Regions from separate parts of the Janthinobacterium sp. CG_23.3 genome, predicted to be linked through region 2. Evidence: predicted binding sites of a transcription regulator. Region 2 holds the regulator's gene; each other region holds the start of a gene.

Region 1 (3,171 bases), on a different contig from region 2:
GGCCCTTCAGGCTTAATTGTGGTCGGGGCATCGGCGTCTCCAGTGGCTGTGGGGGGGCAGTGCAAACCAAGGGCGTCACCCCGCGGCCCAGCCTTTGTTTTTTTGACTTTCGCGGCGCGTCAGCGCACTGAAACCTACCCCGAAAACACAAAATCACCGGCCGCAGGGCGCGGCACGGTGATATTTACTATTTACTACTACCGCTTGACGCTTACTCGACGGCCTTCAACTTGGCGGCCGTCTCGGCCTTGTCGGCCTTCTCGGCTTTGTCGGCCTTCGCTTCCAGCACCGGCGGCAGTTCGCGCACGCCCAGCGAGGCGCGCACCTTGTTTTCGATTTCCCGCGCCAAGGCCGGACGCTCCTTCAGGAAGGTGCGGGCGTTGTCCTTGCCCTGGCCGATGCGTTCGCCGTTGTAGCTGTACCACGAACCGGACTTCTCGACGATCTTCGCATCCGACCCCAGATCGAGGATCTCGCCTTCGCGCGACGTGCCTTCGCCATACAGGATGTCGAAATGGGCTTCTTTGAACGGCGGCGCGATCTTGTTCTTGACGACTTTGACCTTGGTTTCGTTGCCGATGACTTCGTCGCCGGACTTGATCGAGCCGGTGCGGCGGATGTCCAGGCGCACCGAGGCGTAGAACTTCAGCGCGTTGCCGCCGGTGGTGGTTTCCGGGCTACCGAACATGACGCCGATTTTCATGCGGATCTGGTTGATGAAGATCACCAGCGTGTTGGTGCGGTTGATCGAACCGGTCAACTTGCGCAGCGCCTGCGACATCAGCCGCGCCTGCAGGCCCGGCAGCGAGTCGCCCATGTCGCCCTCGATTTCGGCGCGCGGCGTGAGCGCGGCCACCGAGTCGATGACGACCAGGTCGACGCTGCCCGAACGCACCAGCGCGTCGCAAATTTCCAATGCCTGCTCGCCGGTGTCCGGCTGCGAGATCAACAACTCGTGCAGGTTGACGCCGAGTTTTTGCGCGTAGCCGACGTCGAGCGCGTGCTCGGCGTCGATAAAGGCGCAGGTGCCGCCCAACTTTTGCATTTCAGCAATGGTTTGCAGCGTCAGCGTGGTCTTGCCCGACGATTCAGGGCCGTAGATTTCCACCACGCGCCCGCGCGGCAAGCCGCCCACGCCCAGCGCGATGTCCAGGCCGAGCGAGCCGGTCGAGACGACCTGCACTTCTTCGATCGGCGCGCTGGCGTCCATGCGCATGACCGAACCCTTGCCGAACTGCTTTTCAATCTGCGCCAACGCGGCGGCAAGCGCCTTGGCCTTTTCCGCCGGCGGTATTACAGCTTTTCTATCGTCCATTATGTTCTTTCAGCCTGAACTAGCGCGTGGGTTAAATTCGTCACAAGCGATACTGTATAAAAAAACAGTGGTTATTGCAAGCGCCACGTGAATTTGTTTGAAACCGGTCAACCAGCGCGGTCGTTTCGCGCCGTTTGGCGCAAACGCTCGCCACCCCGCCCAAAATGCCACACAATACAGACTTTCGACGCCGGATGTCGCCCAATGCGTATTTTACTTGCTGAAGATGATAGCGTGCTGGCCGACGGGCTGACGCGCTCGCTGCGCCAGTCCGGCTACGCCATCGATTGCGTCAAAAACGGCCAGGAGGCCGACACCGCCCTGTCGACCCAGGAATTCGACCTGTTGATCCTCGACCTCGGCCTGCCCAAGTTGTCCGGCCTGGAGGTGCTGCGGCGCCTGCGCGGGCGCGGCGCGGCGCTGCCGGTGCTGATACTCACGGCGGCCGACTCGATCGAGCAGCGCGTCAACGGCCTCGACTTGGGCGCCGACGACTACATGGCCAAGCCCTTCGCCCTCTCCGAGCTGGAGGCGCGGGTGCGCGCGCTGACGCGCCGCGGCGGCGGCGGCGCCACCGTCATCAAGCACGGCCCGCTCAGCTACGACCAGGTCGGGCGCAGCGCCTACATCCACGAGCAGATGCTGGACCTGTCGGCGCGCGAACTGGGCTTGCTGGAAATTTTGCTGGGCCGTACCGGCCGCCTGGTGTCGAAGGAACAACTGGTCGACCACCTGTGCGAATGGGGCGAAGAGGTCAGCAACAACGCCATCGAAGTGTATGTGCACCGCCTGCGCAAGAAGATCGAGGTCGGCGGCGTGCGCATCGTCACCGTGCGCGGCCTCGGCTATTGCCTGGAAAAATTCAGCGACCCGGCCGGCAAGACCGACGCCCGGTGAGCCAGCGCGACGCCGAGCCGGCCGACGACGACGCCGACGCCGCCTGGGCCGAGCCGTTCGCCGCCGAACGCGACGACGGCGTCCAGCATTCGCTGTTCGGCGAGATCCTCGACTGGATGCTGGCGCCGCTGCTGCTGCTGTGGCCGATGAGCATCGCCATCACCTACCTGGTCGCCAAGGCCATCGCCAACCAGCCGTTCGACCACGCGCTCGAAGACAGCGTCACCGTGCTGGCGCAGCAGGTGCGCGAGGTCGACGGCAAGCTGGTCAAACGCCTGCCCGGCTCGGCGCGCGACATGCTGCGCGCCGACGACGTCGACAGCGTCTACTTCCTGATCCTGGGCCGGCGCGGCGAATACGTCGACGGCGACCGCGACCTGGCGCCGCCGCTCGACGAGGACCGCTTCCGCAGCGGCCGGGTGCTGTTTCGCAACGACAGCATGCACGGCACGCCGATCCGCGTCGCCTTCACCTACCTCGACCTGGCCGACGCCGGCTCCGACGAGCCGCGGCGCGCCCTGGTGCAGGTCGCCGAAACCCTCGACAAGCGCGCCCACCTGGCCAACGAGATCATCAAGGGCGTCATTTTGCCGCAGTTCATCATCCTGCCGATCGTGCTGGCGCTGGTCTGGTTCGCGCTGGCGCGCGGCCTGTCGCCGCTGGCGCAGTTGCAGGAGCGCATACGCGCGCGCGCGCCGGACGACCTCAGCCCGATCGAGCCGGGCCAGGTGCCGGAGGAGATTTCGCCGCTGGTGGGTTCGCTCAACGACATGCTGGCGCGCCTGTCGCTGTCGATCGAGATGCAAAAGCGCTTCATCGCCGACGCCGCGCACCAGATGAAGACGCCGCTGGCGGGCATGCGCATGCAGTCCGAGCTGGCGCTGCGCCAAACCGACCAGCGGGAAATCCACCGCTCGCTGCAGCAGCTGGCGAAAAGCTCGGAGGCGGCCACGCGCCTG
Region 2 (3,171 bases):
ACCGGTGAACTGATAGACCCCGCCCAAGGCTGCCTCACTGAACCGGCCTGAGATTTCGCCAGCGGCAAGCGCGGCGACGTCAAACTCGGTCAAGCGGGCGATGCCGGCCTCCATTTGTTGCGAACTGTGCTGCAATACTGCATTCACAATCGGCATACCCGCCGGGGTGTAGCGCAATACTTCGCGCTCGGCAATGACGGCGACAACTTGTAGCTGGTTCAGCTCAGGTTCCCGAACAACAATTAAGCTGCGACGGCGGCGGCAGCCGCAGGCGCTTCGGTGCGATGGCTTTTGGCCGCGTCTTCACGTTGAACCGACTTCATCATCGGCGAAGGAGCTGTTTCAGCTTTCTTCATCTTGACGGTCAGATGACGCAACACGGCATCATTGAATTTGAATGCTGTTTCCAATTCGACCAGGGTCTCATTGTCGCACTCGATGTTCATGCAGATGTAGTGTGCTTTGGCGAGTTTTTGGATCGAGTAAGCCATTTGACGGCGGCCCCAATCTTCCACGCGGTGAACCGAACCGCCGCGTGTCGACACACTGGCTTTGTAACGTTCGATCATGGCGGGCACTTGCTCGCTCTGGTCCGGATGGACGATAAATACTATTTCATAATGACGCATGCAAACTCCTTAAGGACGGATTGATAATCGCCCACCTCGGCGTCAAGACGAGTGTGGGAAGCGGTGAGCCGAAGATTATAACGCCTTTTTTGTCAATACTCAACACCCATCTTGCGCGCCGCCGCCGCGCAACACGGGCCGGTTGCTGGTTTTCGGCATTATTTCTCAAAAACGGGTAAAAGCCCTTGCATTGGCGTCGATACTGTACAAAAATACAGTCTGTTTATATAGACAGCATTTCACGATGCGCGGACCCCCATGATCAAGCTCACTGCACGGCAAGAACAAATTCTGAATCTGATCAAGGATGCGATTGAAAATACCGGCTTCCCGCCGACCCGCGCGGAGATCGCCAACGAACTGGGCTTCAAGTCGGCCAACGCCGCCGAGGAGCATTTGCAGGCGCTGGCGCGCAAGGGCGCCATCGAGATTTCGCCCGGCACCTCGCGCGGCATCCGCCTGATCGGCGCCTCCGTCGACGCGCCCGCCGCGCGCGTGCCGGCCTCGCTGATGATGTCGCTGCCGCTGATCGGCCGCGTCGCGGCCGGCTCGCCGATGCTGGCGCAGGAGCACGTCGAGACCCATTACCAGGTCGACCCGGCGATGTTTTCGGCCCGCCCCGATTTCCTGCTGAAGGTGCGCGGCGAGTCGATGCGCGACGCCGGCATCATGGACGGCGATTTGCTGGCGGTGAAAAAGGTCGACAGCGCCAAGAACGGCCAGATCGTCGTGGCGCGCATCGGCAACGACGTCACCGTCAAGCGCTACCGCAAGACCGGCAGCCTGATCGAGCTGCTGCCGGAGAACCCGGACTTCAAGATCATCAAGGTCGATCCGGAAGCCGACGAGTTCGCCATCGAGGGCTTGGCGGTCGGCCTGATGCGCAGCTGGCATTGAGATCGATGAAAGAATAGTGCAAAAAGCCGGCCTCCTGGGCCGGCTTTTTTGTTGACCCGCAGCGTGTCGCGGGTCGGATTGCGCCGTTCCGGCCAACCCGAGCGACGACAACCGCACCAACTAGCCGGCCAAGGCGGCGCGGAAGTCGTCCAGCAGGTCGGCGCTATCTTCGATGCCGACCGAGACGCGGATCAGCGATTCGGCGATGCCCATCGAGGCGCGCCGCTCGGCGCCCATTTCAAAGAAGATGGTGTGGGCGACCGGGATCACCAGCGTGCGGGTGTCGCCCAGGTTGCTGGCCGGGATCGCCAACTTCAGCCGGTTCAGGAAGTCGAAGCAGTCGATGCCGTCCTTCAACTCAAAGCTGAACAGGAAGCCGTAGCCGCGGAACAGTTCGCCGGCGAGGGCGTGCTGCGGGTGCGAGGCCAGGCCCGGGTAGTGCACGGCGGCGACGCGCTCGTCCGCCTCCAGCAGTTGCGCCAGCGCCATGGCGTTGGCGCAGGCGCGCTCCATGCGCAGCGCCAACGTTTCGGCGCCGACGGCGATGCTGTGCGCCGCCTCCGGCCCCAGCGAGGCGCCGAAGTCGCGCAAGCCCTTGGCGCGGATCTGCGCCATGCCCCATTGCTTAGGCGCGGCCTTCTTGTAGTTCTCGACGATGTTCGGGAAGCGGCCCCAGTCGTAGGCGCCGGTGTCGGTCAGGCAGCCGCCAAGCGCGTCGCCATGGCCGCCGATCGACTTGGTCAGCGCGTTCACCACCAGGCCGGCGTGCACCGTCTTCGGGCGGAACAGGTAGGGCGAGGTCATCGAGTTGTCGACGATGTAGAGGATGCCGCGCTGCTGGCACAGTTCGCCGATGCGCTCCAGGTCGGCGATCTGGGTGCGCGGGTTGGCGATGGTTTCGACGAAAACAATGCGCGTCGCCGGCGTGAGCGCCGCGGCGACCCGCCCGACGTCGGTGGCGTCGACGAAGGCGACGCCGACGCCCTGCCCGGCCACCGTTTGCCACAGGCTGTTGGTGTTGCCGAACAGGAAGGACGACGAGACCACGTGGTCGCCGGCCCGCAACAGCGCCTGAAACACGGCGCCGATGGCGCCCATGCCGGTGGCGAAGCAGATGCTGGCGACGCCGTCTTCCATCTTGGTGATTTTATCTTCCAGCGCCGAGACGGTCGGGTTGCCCTGGCGGCCGTAGCGGAAGCCCGGCTCCTTGCCCTGGAATACCGAGGCGAGCTGGCGCGCGTCGGCGTAGCCGAAAGCCACCGAGGTGTGGATCGGCCGGTGCAGCGAGCCGTGTTCGATCGACTTCTGGCGGTCGCCGTGCAGGATGGTGGTGGTAAAGCCGTAGTTTTTTGTGTCGCTCATGGTTTTTCCGGAAACGCCGCCGCGCGCGCGCGGGCAAAAAAAAAGCCCGGCGCAAGCCGGGCGCGTCATCACCCTTCGGTGGTGGCGAGGTTGAGGTTCAGCTGCGAACGCGGGGTGTCTTCCACCGCCGCCGCCTTCGGATTGTGGCGCGCGTACTCAAGACGGTCGAGATAGGCTTGCGACACGTCGCCGGTGACGTAGACGCCGTCGAAGCACGAGGCTTCGAAGTTCGTCAGCGCCGGGTTGACGTCCGAAATGGCGCGCTTGAGCGCGTCGATGTCCT
Region 3 (3,171 bases), on a different contig from region 2:
AGAAGTGCAAAAGGAAAAAATATCACTTAGCATTGCAATGCGTGATGGTTATGCTGATCAGCTATATTGCCAAGTTGATAAATTGATGAAGTTTTTCTTGAGTCTACAGCAGGAGTGATAGGGGGTACTCTATTCTGCATGGCGCGATGTTCAAAACTCACAGGCATCCTCTGCCGGCACACCGCACATAGCAAAATTAGCTACTTCGGTTGCCGGACATGTTTCGCGTGCATCTGCCGGCAGCGAGTTTGACCGCGACCCCTTGCTCGAGGCCACCGCCGACCCCTTCTAGGTTGTGACTTTTTTGCCACCACAGCCGAAGTTCGTGGCGCCGCCTCCGCCGCTGCCGCCAGCCCCGGTCAAGCCCGTCGCTCCGCCTTTTCCCTTCCTCTATTTCGGCCGGATGGTCGACGTGAACGGCAAGCTGGTCACCTATCTGACGCGCGACGATGTATTAATTTCCAATCCGGGCCAAGGAAACACTGGATAATGTATACCGCATCGATGCGATGACCGAGACGGAAATCGTGGTGACGCATTTGCCTTCGAATGAAAAAGTAACGATCACTACGCAGTCGGCGTTAAACTAGTTTCTGCGTTCGTTGGCGTATCGGCTTGCCAGGGTGGGCGCGTTGTTGTGCCCACGCGGCGGGCGCCGTGGCACGCGTGGGCACAGGACCGTGCCCACCCTACGTCAACGAAGTTGCCACTATCGGCCATTCAATGGAATGGCCAGTCTTCATAATTCAGGAGTATCGCGTTGTTTGACAGGGGAATGTATTTCAGGTGGACCGCCGCGGCGTTGGCGGCCGCGTCGCTGGCTGGTTGCAGCGCGCAATTCATCCACCAGAACGACATCGCGTTCTTGTCGTTTTTACATGATCAGTCGTCCGATTCGGCCCAACTGTCGGTGGAAGCCTTGGACTTTCCAGCCTTGACCCGGTTCGTTGAGCGGTGGCGGTGTCTTCCAGCGCCGGGTCGAGGTGGTTGAAGTTGCGCCCCTCGTAGCGGCCGTCGGCGCGCTGGGCGTAGGCGTAGCAGCCGCTCACGCCACGTTCTTTTCCCCAGGCGGCGATCAATAATTGCTGGCGCGCCGCCGCGTCGGCGTGCTCGTCTTCGATGACGAGGGCCGGGTTGCCGCCGCGGGGGGTGGCGCCGAAGCACAGTAGTTTGTGGCTGGCGGGCATGTTCTCTGCTTGGTATCAAGGCAATGTTGTAGCGTAGCATAGAGGTGGGCAAGCCGCAAAAACGCGCTTATAATACTGTGTTTATATACAGTATCATGGGTATCATGGGATCAGCCGGCTTGCCCGATTACGCGGAGCTGTTTTGTCTGACGAATTTTTCGTTTTTGTACGGCGCCTCGCACGCCGAGGAGCTGGTCGCGCGCGCAGTACAGCTCGGCTACGCGGCGCTGGCCATTACCGACGAGTGTTCGCTGGCCGGCGTGGTGCGGGCGCACGCCCAGGCCAAGCGCGCCGGCCTGCCCTTGATCATCGGCGCGCATTTCCATTTGAAGCAGGCGGACGGCAGCCCGGCGCTGTCGCTGCTGGCGCTGGCGCAAAACCGCAACGGCTACGGCAACTTGTCCGAGCTGATTACGCTGGCGCGCACCCGCGAGGGCGCGGTCAAGGGCAGTTATCTGCTGACGCCGGACGACTTCGCCGCGCCCAAGGCGCAGCAGGCGCATCTGCAGGGACTGGCCGATTGCCTGCTGGTGCTGCTGCCGGGCTATCCAACGCACCAGCCGGCCGGCGTCGACCGCTTGCACGCGCAGGCGGCGTGGCTGGCGGCCACCTTCCCGGGGCGCGGCTGGATCGGCCTGAACCTGCTGCACCGCGCCTTCGACGACGCCCACCGGCTCAGCGTCAACGAGGTGGCCTGGCAGCACGGCCTGCCGGTGGTGGCGGTCGGCCACGTGTGCATGCATGTGCGTTCGCGCAAGCCGCTGCACGACACCCTGTGCGCGGTGCGCGTCGGCAAGCCGGTGGGCGAGTGCGGCTACGCGCTGGCGCAGAACGCCGAGCAGCATTTGCGCGCGCGCCTGCGCCTGGCCAACATCTACCCGGCCCAGGCGCTGGCCGAGACGCTGCGCATGGCCCGCCTGTGCACGTTTTCGCTCGACCAGCTGCGCTATGAGTATCCCGACGAGCTGGTGCCGCCCGGCCACACGCCGGGCAGTTATCTGCGCAGCGAAACCTATATCGGCGCGCACCAGCGCTTCCCCGAGGGTATCCCGGCCGCCGTGCAGGAGCAGATCGAATGCGAACTCGAATTGATCGCCGCGCTGGCCTACGAGCCGTATTTCCTGACCGTCTACGACATCGTGCGCTTCGCCCGTTCCCAGGGCATCCTGTGCCAGGGCCGCGGCTCGGCGGCCAATTCGGCGGTCTGCTACTGCCTGCGCGTGACCGAGGTCGACCCGGCCCGCGGCAACCTGCTGTTCGAGCGCTTCATCTCGAAGGAGCGCGCCGAGGCGCCCGACATCGACGTCGACTTCGAGCACCAGCGCCGCGAAGAGGTGATCCAGTATATTTACGCCAAATACGGCCGCGAGCGCGCGGCGCTGGCCGCCGTGGTTATTTCGTACCGGCCCAAAAGCGCGCTGCGCGACAGCGGCAAGGCGCTTGGGATCGACCTGGCGGTGGTCGAGAAGGTGGCCAAGGCGCACCACTGGTTCGACGGCAAGCAGGACTTGCTGAACCGCCTGGCCGAGTGCGGCCTCGATCCGCAGGCGCCGCTGTCGCAGCAGTGGGCCACGCTGGCGCAGGCCCTGCTGGGCTTTCCGCGCCACCTGTCGCAGCATCCGGGCGGCTTCGTCATCGCCCAGGGCAAGCTGTCGCGCCTGGTGCCGATTGAGAACGCCAGCATGGCCGAGCGCAGCGTGATCCAGTGGGACAAGGACGACCTGGAGGAGCTGGGCCTGATGAAGGTCGACGTGCTGGCGCTGGGCATGCTGTCGGCGCTGCGGCGCGCGCTCGAGCTGGTCGGCCGGCGCCGCGGCAGCGAGTTCGCGCTGCACGACATTCCGGCCGAGGACGCGGCGACCTACGACATGATCTGCCTGGCCGACACCGTCGGCGTGTTCCAGATCGAGTCGCGCGCGCAGATGAGCATGTTGCCGCGGCTGCAGCCGCGCCGCTTCTACGACCTGGTGATCGAGGTCGCGCT
Region 4 (3,171 bases), on a different contig from region 2:
AGCTTGCATTGGCTATCAATTTTGCCGTAGCAAACGTCGAGATGGATGGATGCAGCGCGACATCCGTTTTCATCAGAGATGTCGAAATTTTCAATGAGATGATGGACGAGGTCATTGCGCATTGCCACCAGCTCGGCCAAGCCATCCTTGGTTTGCGCATAGCGCTCAGGCGACATTGAGATATTGAATCGCACGCTGGCCCAAGGAACATCAGCAGATTGGCCGCCGGACCTGGTGCCATCATCCGGAATAACCTCAACGTCCGATGAAGCCGCAGTCAGATGGTCACCGGTGAACGTTCCCACGAGCGTGCCCAAAGTCTTGTTGCGCACGTCGGCGAGTTTTTGGTCCTGCACGGCTTGGAATCGTTCTACCGGACCTTTCACTGCCATGCCCGCGACCATTGTCTTCAACAACCGCTCGTACTGCTGCACACGCAACATGCAGCGGCCCAGCTTACGCTGGACTTCATGCTGTAGCTCTATTAAAACGCCGCTCACGTCAACTATGGATTGAGATGAACTCGGGCTCTGTTGTCACTTCTTCACGATGCTATTGTAAATGCCTACTGCCGCGCCAACTTTGGCGCCGATTATGGTGCTAACAAATGGAATTGGAATCAAGGAAGCTAAGACTCCGCCGACCACTGCACCGGCGGCCGCGTCTTGGACGAGTTTTGACTGCAGAGCGCTCTTGCCCAATTGGCCGAGCTCCGCAGCCGCCGCGCCGGCAACCTCCCGAACCTTGGCTGCAGCGATTTTTGCGTCTTCGAAATCTACTTTGCCGTCGCCGTTCAGGTCGCCGACCAGGACGCCAAGCGCACCGAGTGCGTTGCCGGCGGAATCGGCTGCAACTCCAAGGGCCGTCCCGGCAGATTTGGTGCTCGTTGATGCAGATTCGCCAGCGGCGGAGGCTCCTTGTTTGACTGCGGCTAACGACTTTGCTGTGCCGTTCGAAATTGAATCTCCTGCTCTCGATGTAAAGTTCGACGTTGCTTGGGCGGCATCACCCAATACCTCTCCAGTCGATTTGCCGAACTCAAGCGCGGAATTTCCAGCTTTTTCAGCAGAGGTTTTGGCTGCGGCAAGCGAGGTTTCGGCCGATTTGGATACGGCGTCTGCGGCTGAAGCAGCAGCGTCGCCTATGCTCTTTACAAATTCGGAGAAAGTGCTTTTCATAAGTTCCAATCTTGGTGAAGAATGAGGCATGTCCTGGCTGCGCGGTGTTGCAATCTTAGCCATATACTTCCAAAATGTCCATCAAGCAAGTTCGACACGCCACCAGAATAGAAATCGCGCATATGAAATCCCGATGCTGCGCATCGACGGGCGGTAGCAAAAGACGACTGCAGAAGCGGCAATGGCGTTTTTTTGTTCAGATTGAGCTGACAGCTACCAACTGTTCAGTCTCCACCCGACCATAAAAAAGCTTCACGTAGCGCCAATCGTTGGCTTATACTGTGTTTTTATACAGTAGTTTTCCAGACGGTTTCCATCAAGAACCCGTTGGAGCGAATGAGCAAAAAATCATGTTGGCGCCACCCTTGATACCGGATGAGAGCACTCGAACACTTGCGCAGCTGGTCGCAAAGGACGTCTGGCGCGCGAGCGAGTTGGCGGTTTCGAGGTCAACCACGCGCGCCACTGGGCACGCATATCTCGACGCTGAGCTACCAAACAAGGGCTGGCCAAGGTCGTCCCTCATTGAACTCTTGCTCCAGCAATCAGGCATCGGCGAGCTGCAGCTCTTGGAGCCAGCGCTTGCCGCGCTCTCGAAGACACAGCGAATCGCATTGGTACAGCCGCCCTACATTCCGCAGTCGATGGCGTTCAAGGTGGGCGGCATCGACACCAACCGGCTACTTTGGATAACGGCGAAAAGTAGTGCCGACGCTCTTTGGACTACCGAACAAATCTTGAAGAACGGCAGCTGCGGGGCAGTCATTTTTTGGCAACAAAACGTCAGGTCAGAGTCATTGCGCCGGCTGAATCTGGCAGCGCAGACGACCGATACATGGTTCTGGTTCATGCGCCCGATGTCGTGCGCCAGCGATTCGTCCCCTGCTCCGCTGCGGCTGGCTCTTCGCCCGGCGCTTGGAGGCGTGTCTGTAGAAATTTTGAAACGCCGTGGACCGCATTGCGACGTCCCGCTATTTATTCCGCTGGCTGACATGCCTGCCGGTCGTCAGCTGTTGGATATAGACCATGAAGTTATTGATAACTCTTTACCTGCCCTTATTACCTCTCGAGTCGCTGCGCCCGTCTTGGTCTGAACCCGGCGCATTTGCTGTCCTCGACCAAAACACGGTGACGGTTATGTCCAACGAGGCTGCGCGCACCGGCGTTCGACGAGGAATGCGCGCCGGTGGCGTGTCCGCAATTTCGCCGACAACCGTCATGCTGGAGCGCACCCCGGAAAAAGAAATGCTGGCGCGAGATGCCATCGCGATGGCGATTCTTCAGTTCACGCCGGAGGTCACCCATACCGATGACTTCAGCATCCTGATGGATGTCAGCGCCAGCCTCACGCTCTTTGGCGGCCCCCTGGCAATCTGTAGACGAATAGGCGCGAGCATTGCGTTGCTGGGATTCACTGCCCATCTGGCGGCGGCGCCTACAGCCATGGGCGCCTGGTTGCTGGCCCGTTGCGTCCGCACGCGGGGGCAGCCTGTCCGGCGCCGGGTCGCCCGGATGAAGACGCTCGAACAGCGGCTCAACGGGCTGCCGTGCGACCTGCTTCCTGCAGCGGCTCCGTATCGAGACTGGCTGACCGGAATTGGTGCTCATGACCTAAGTGCGCTGCGCCGCCTGCCTCGCGCAGGATTGCTGCGTCGGACAAGCAAACAGTTGCTGCTGGAGCTTGACCGCGCATATGGCCAATCGCCAGAGATGTTCGACTGGATAAAGGTGCCGCTCACGTTCTCTCAGCGAATGGAAACGTTCGACCGCGTCGAGCACGCAGATGCTCTGCTGCACGGTGCAACCAGTCTGATACTGCAACTGGTCGGCTGGCTGGTGTCGCTTCAACAGGCCGTCAGAATCTTTACGTTCTACCTTGAGCACGAACGCGGACGCACCGCCATACCTCCGACTGAACTGGAAATCACGCTGGCGGAACCGGCTTGGCATGAGGGCCATCTGATTCGGCTGTTGAAAGAGCGCCTGGGCAAAG

What was found. The regulator LexA, encoded in region 2, represses DNA repair genes until DNA is damaged. The targets are predictions, from matches to a motif close to ACTGTATNNNNATACAGT.
Region 1: a site for LexA is predicted at 1,367-1,384, ahead of recA (recombinase RecA). Genes of this name have one in related genera too.
Region 3: a site for LexA is predicted at 1,262-1,279, ahead of ACFDR9_RS21640 (error-prone DNA polymerase). Genes of this name have one in related genera too.
Region 4: a site for LexA is predicted at 1,457-1,474, ahead of imuA (translesion DNA synthesis-associated protein ImuA). Genes of this name have one in related genera too.

The regions. Positions count from the first base shown of each region.
Region 1 covers NZ_JBJXIB010000095.1:4,412-7,582, reverse strand. Annotated here, with positions in the region: gene recX (recombination regulator RecX) at 1-31, opposite strand, end outside; gene recA (recombinase RecA) at 212-1,315, opposite strand; gene ACFDR9_RS19825 (response regulator transcription factor) at 1,520-2,212, shown strand; gene ACFDR9_RS19820 (sensor histidine kinase N-terminal domain-containing protein) at 2,209-3,171, shown strand, end outside.
Region 2 covers NZ_JBJXIB010000013.1:51,146-54,316, reverse strand. Annotated here, with positions in the region: gene priB (primosomal replication protein N) at 1-222, opposite strand, end outside; gene rpsF (30S ribosomal protein S6) at 243-629, opposite strand; gene lexA (transcriptional repressor LexA) at 888-1,526, shown strand; gene ACFDR9_RS05810 (cystathionine gamma-synthase family protein) at 1,647-2,888, opposite strand; gene purF (amidophosphoribosyltransferase) at 2,957-3,171, opposite strand, start outside.
Region 3 covers NZ_JBJXIB010000114.1:575-3,745, forward strand. Annotated here, with positions in the region: gene ACFDR9_RS21625 (hypothetical protein) at 1-118, shown strand, start outside; gene ACFDR9_RS21630 (hypothetical protein) at 326-490, shown strand; gene ACFDR9_RS21635 (hypothetical protein) at 840-1,187, opposite strand; gene ACFDR9_RS21640 (error-prone DNA polymerase) at 1,292-3,171, shown strand, end outside.
Region 4 covers NZ_JBJXIB010000004.1:80,518-83,688, forward strand. Annotated here, with positions in the region: gene ACFDR9_RS02835 (OST-HTH/LOTUS domain-containing protein) at 1-443, opposite strand, end outside; gene ACFDR9_RS02840 (hypothetical protein) at 537-1,241, opposite strand; gene imuA (translesion DNA synthesis-associated protein ImuA) at 1,529-2,272, shown strand; gene ACFDR9_RS02850 (Y-family DNA polymerase) at 2,205-3,171, shown strand, end outside.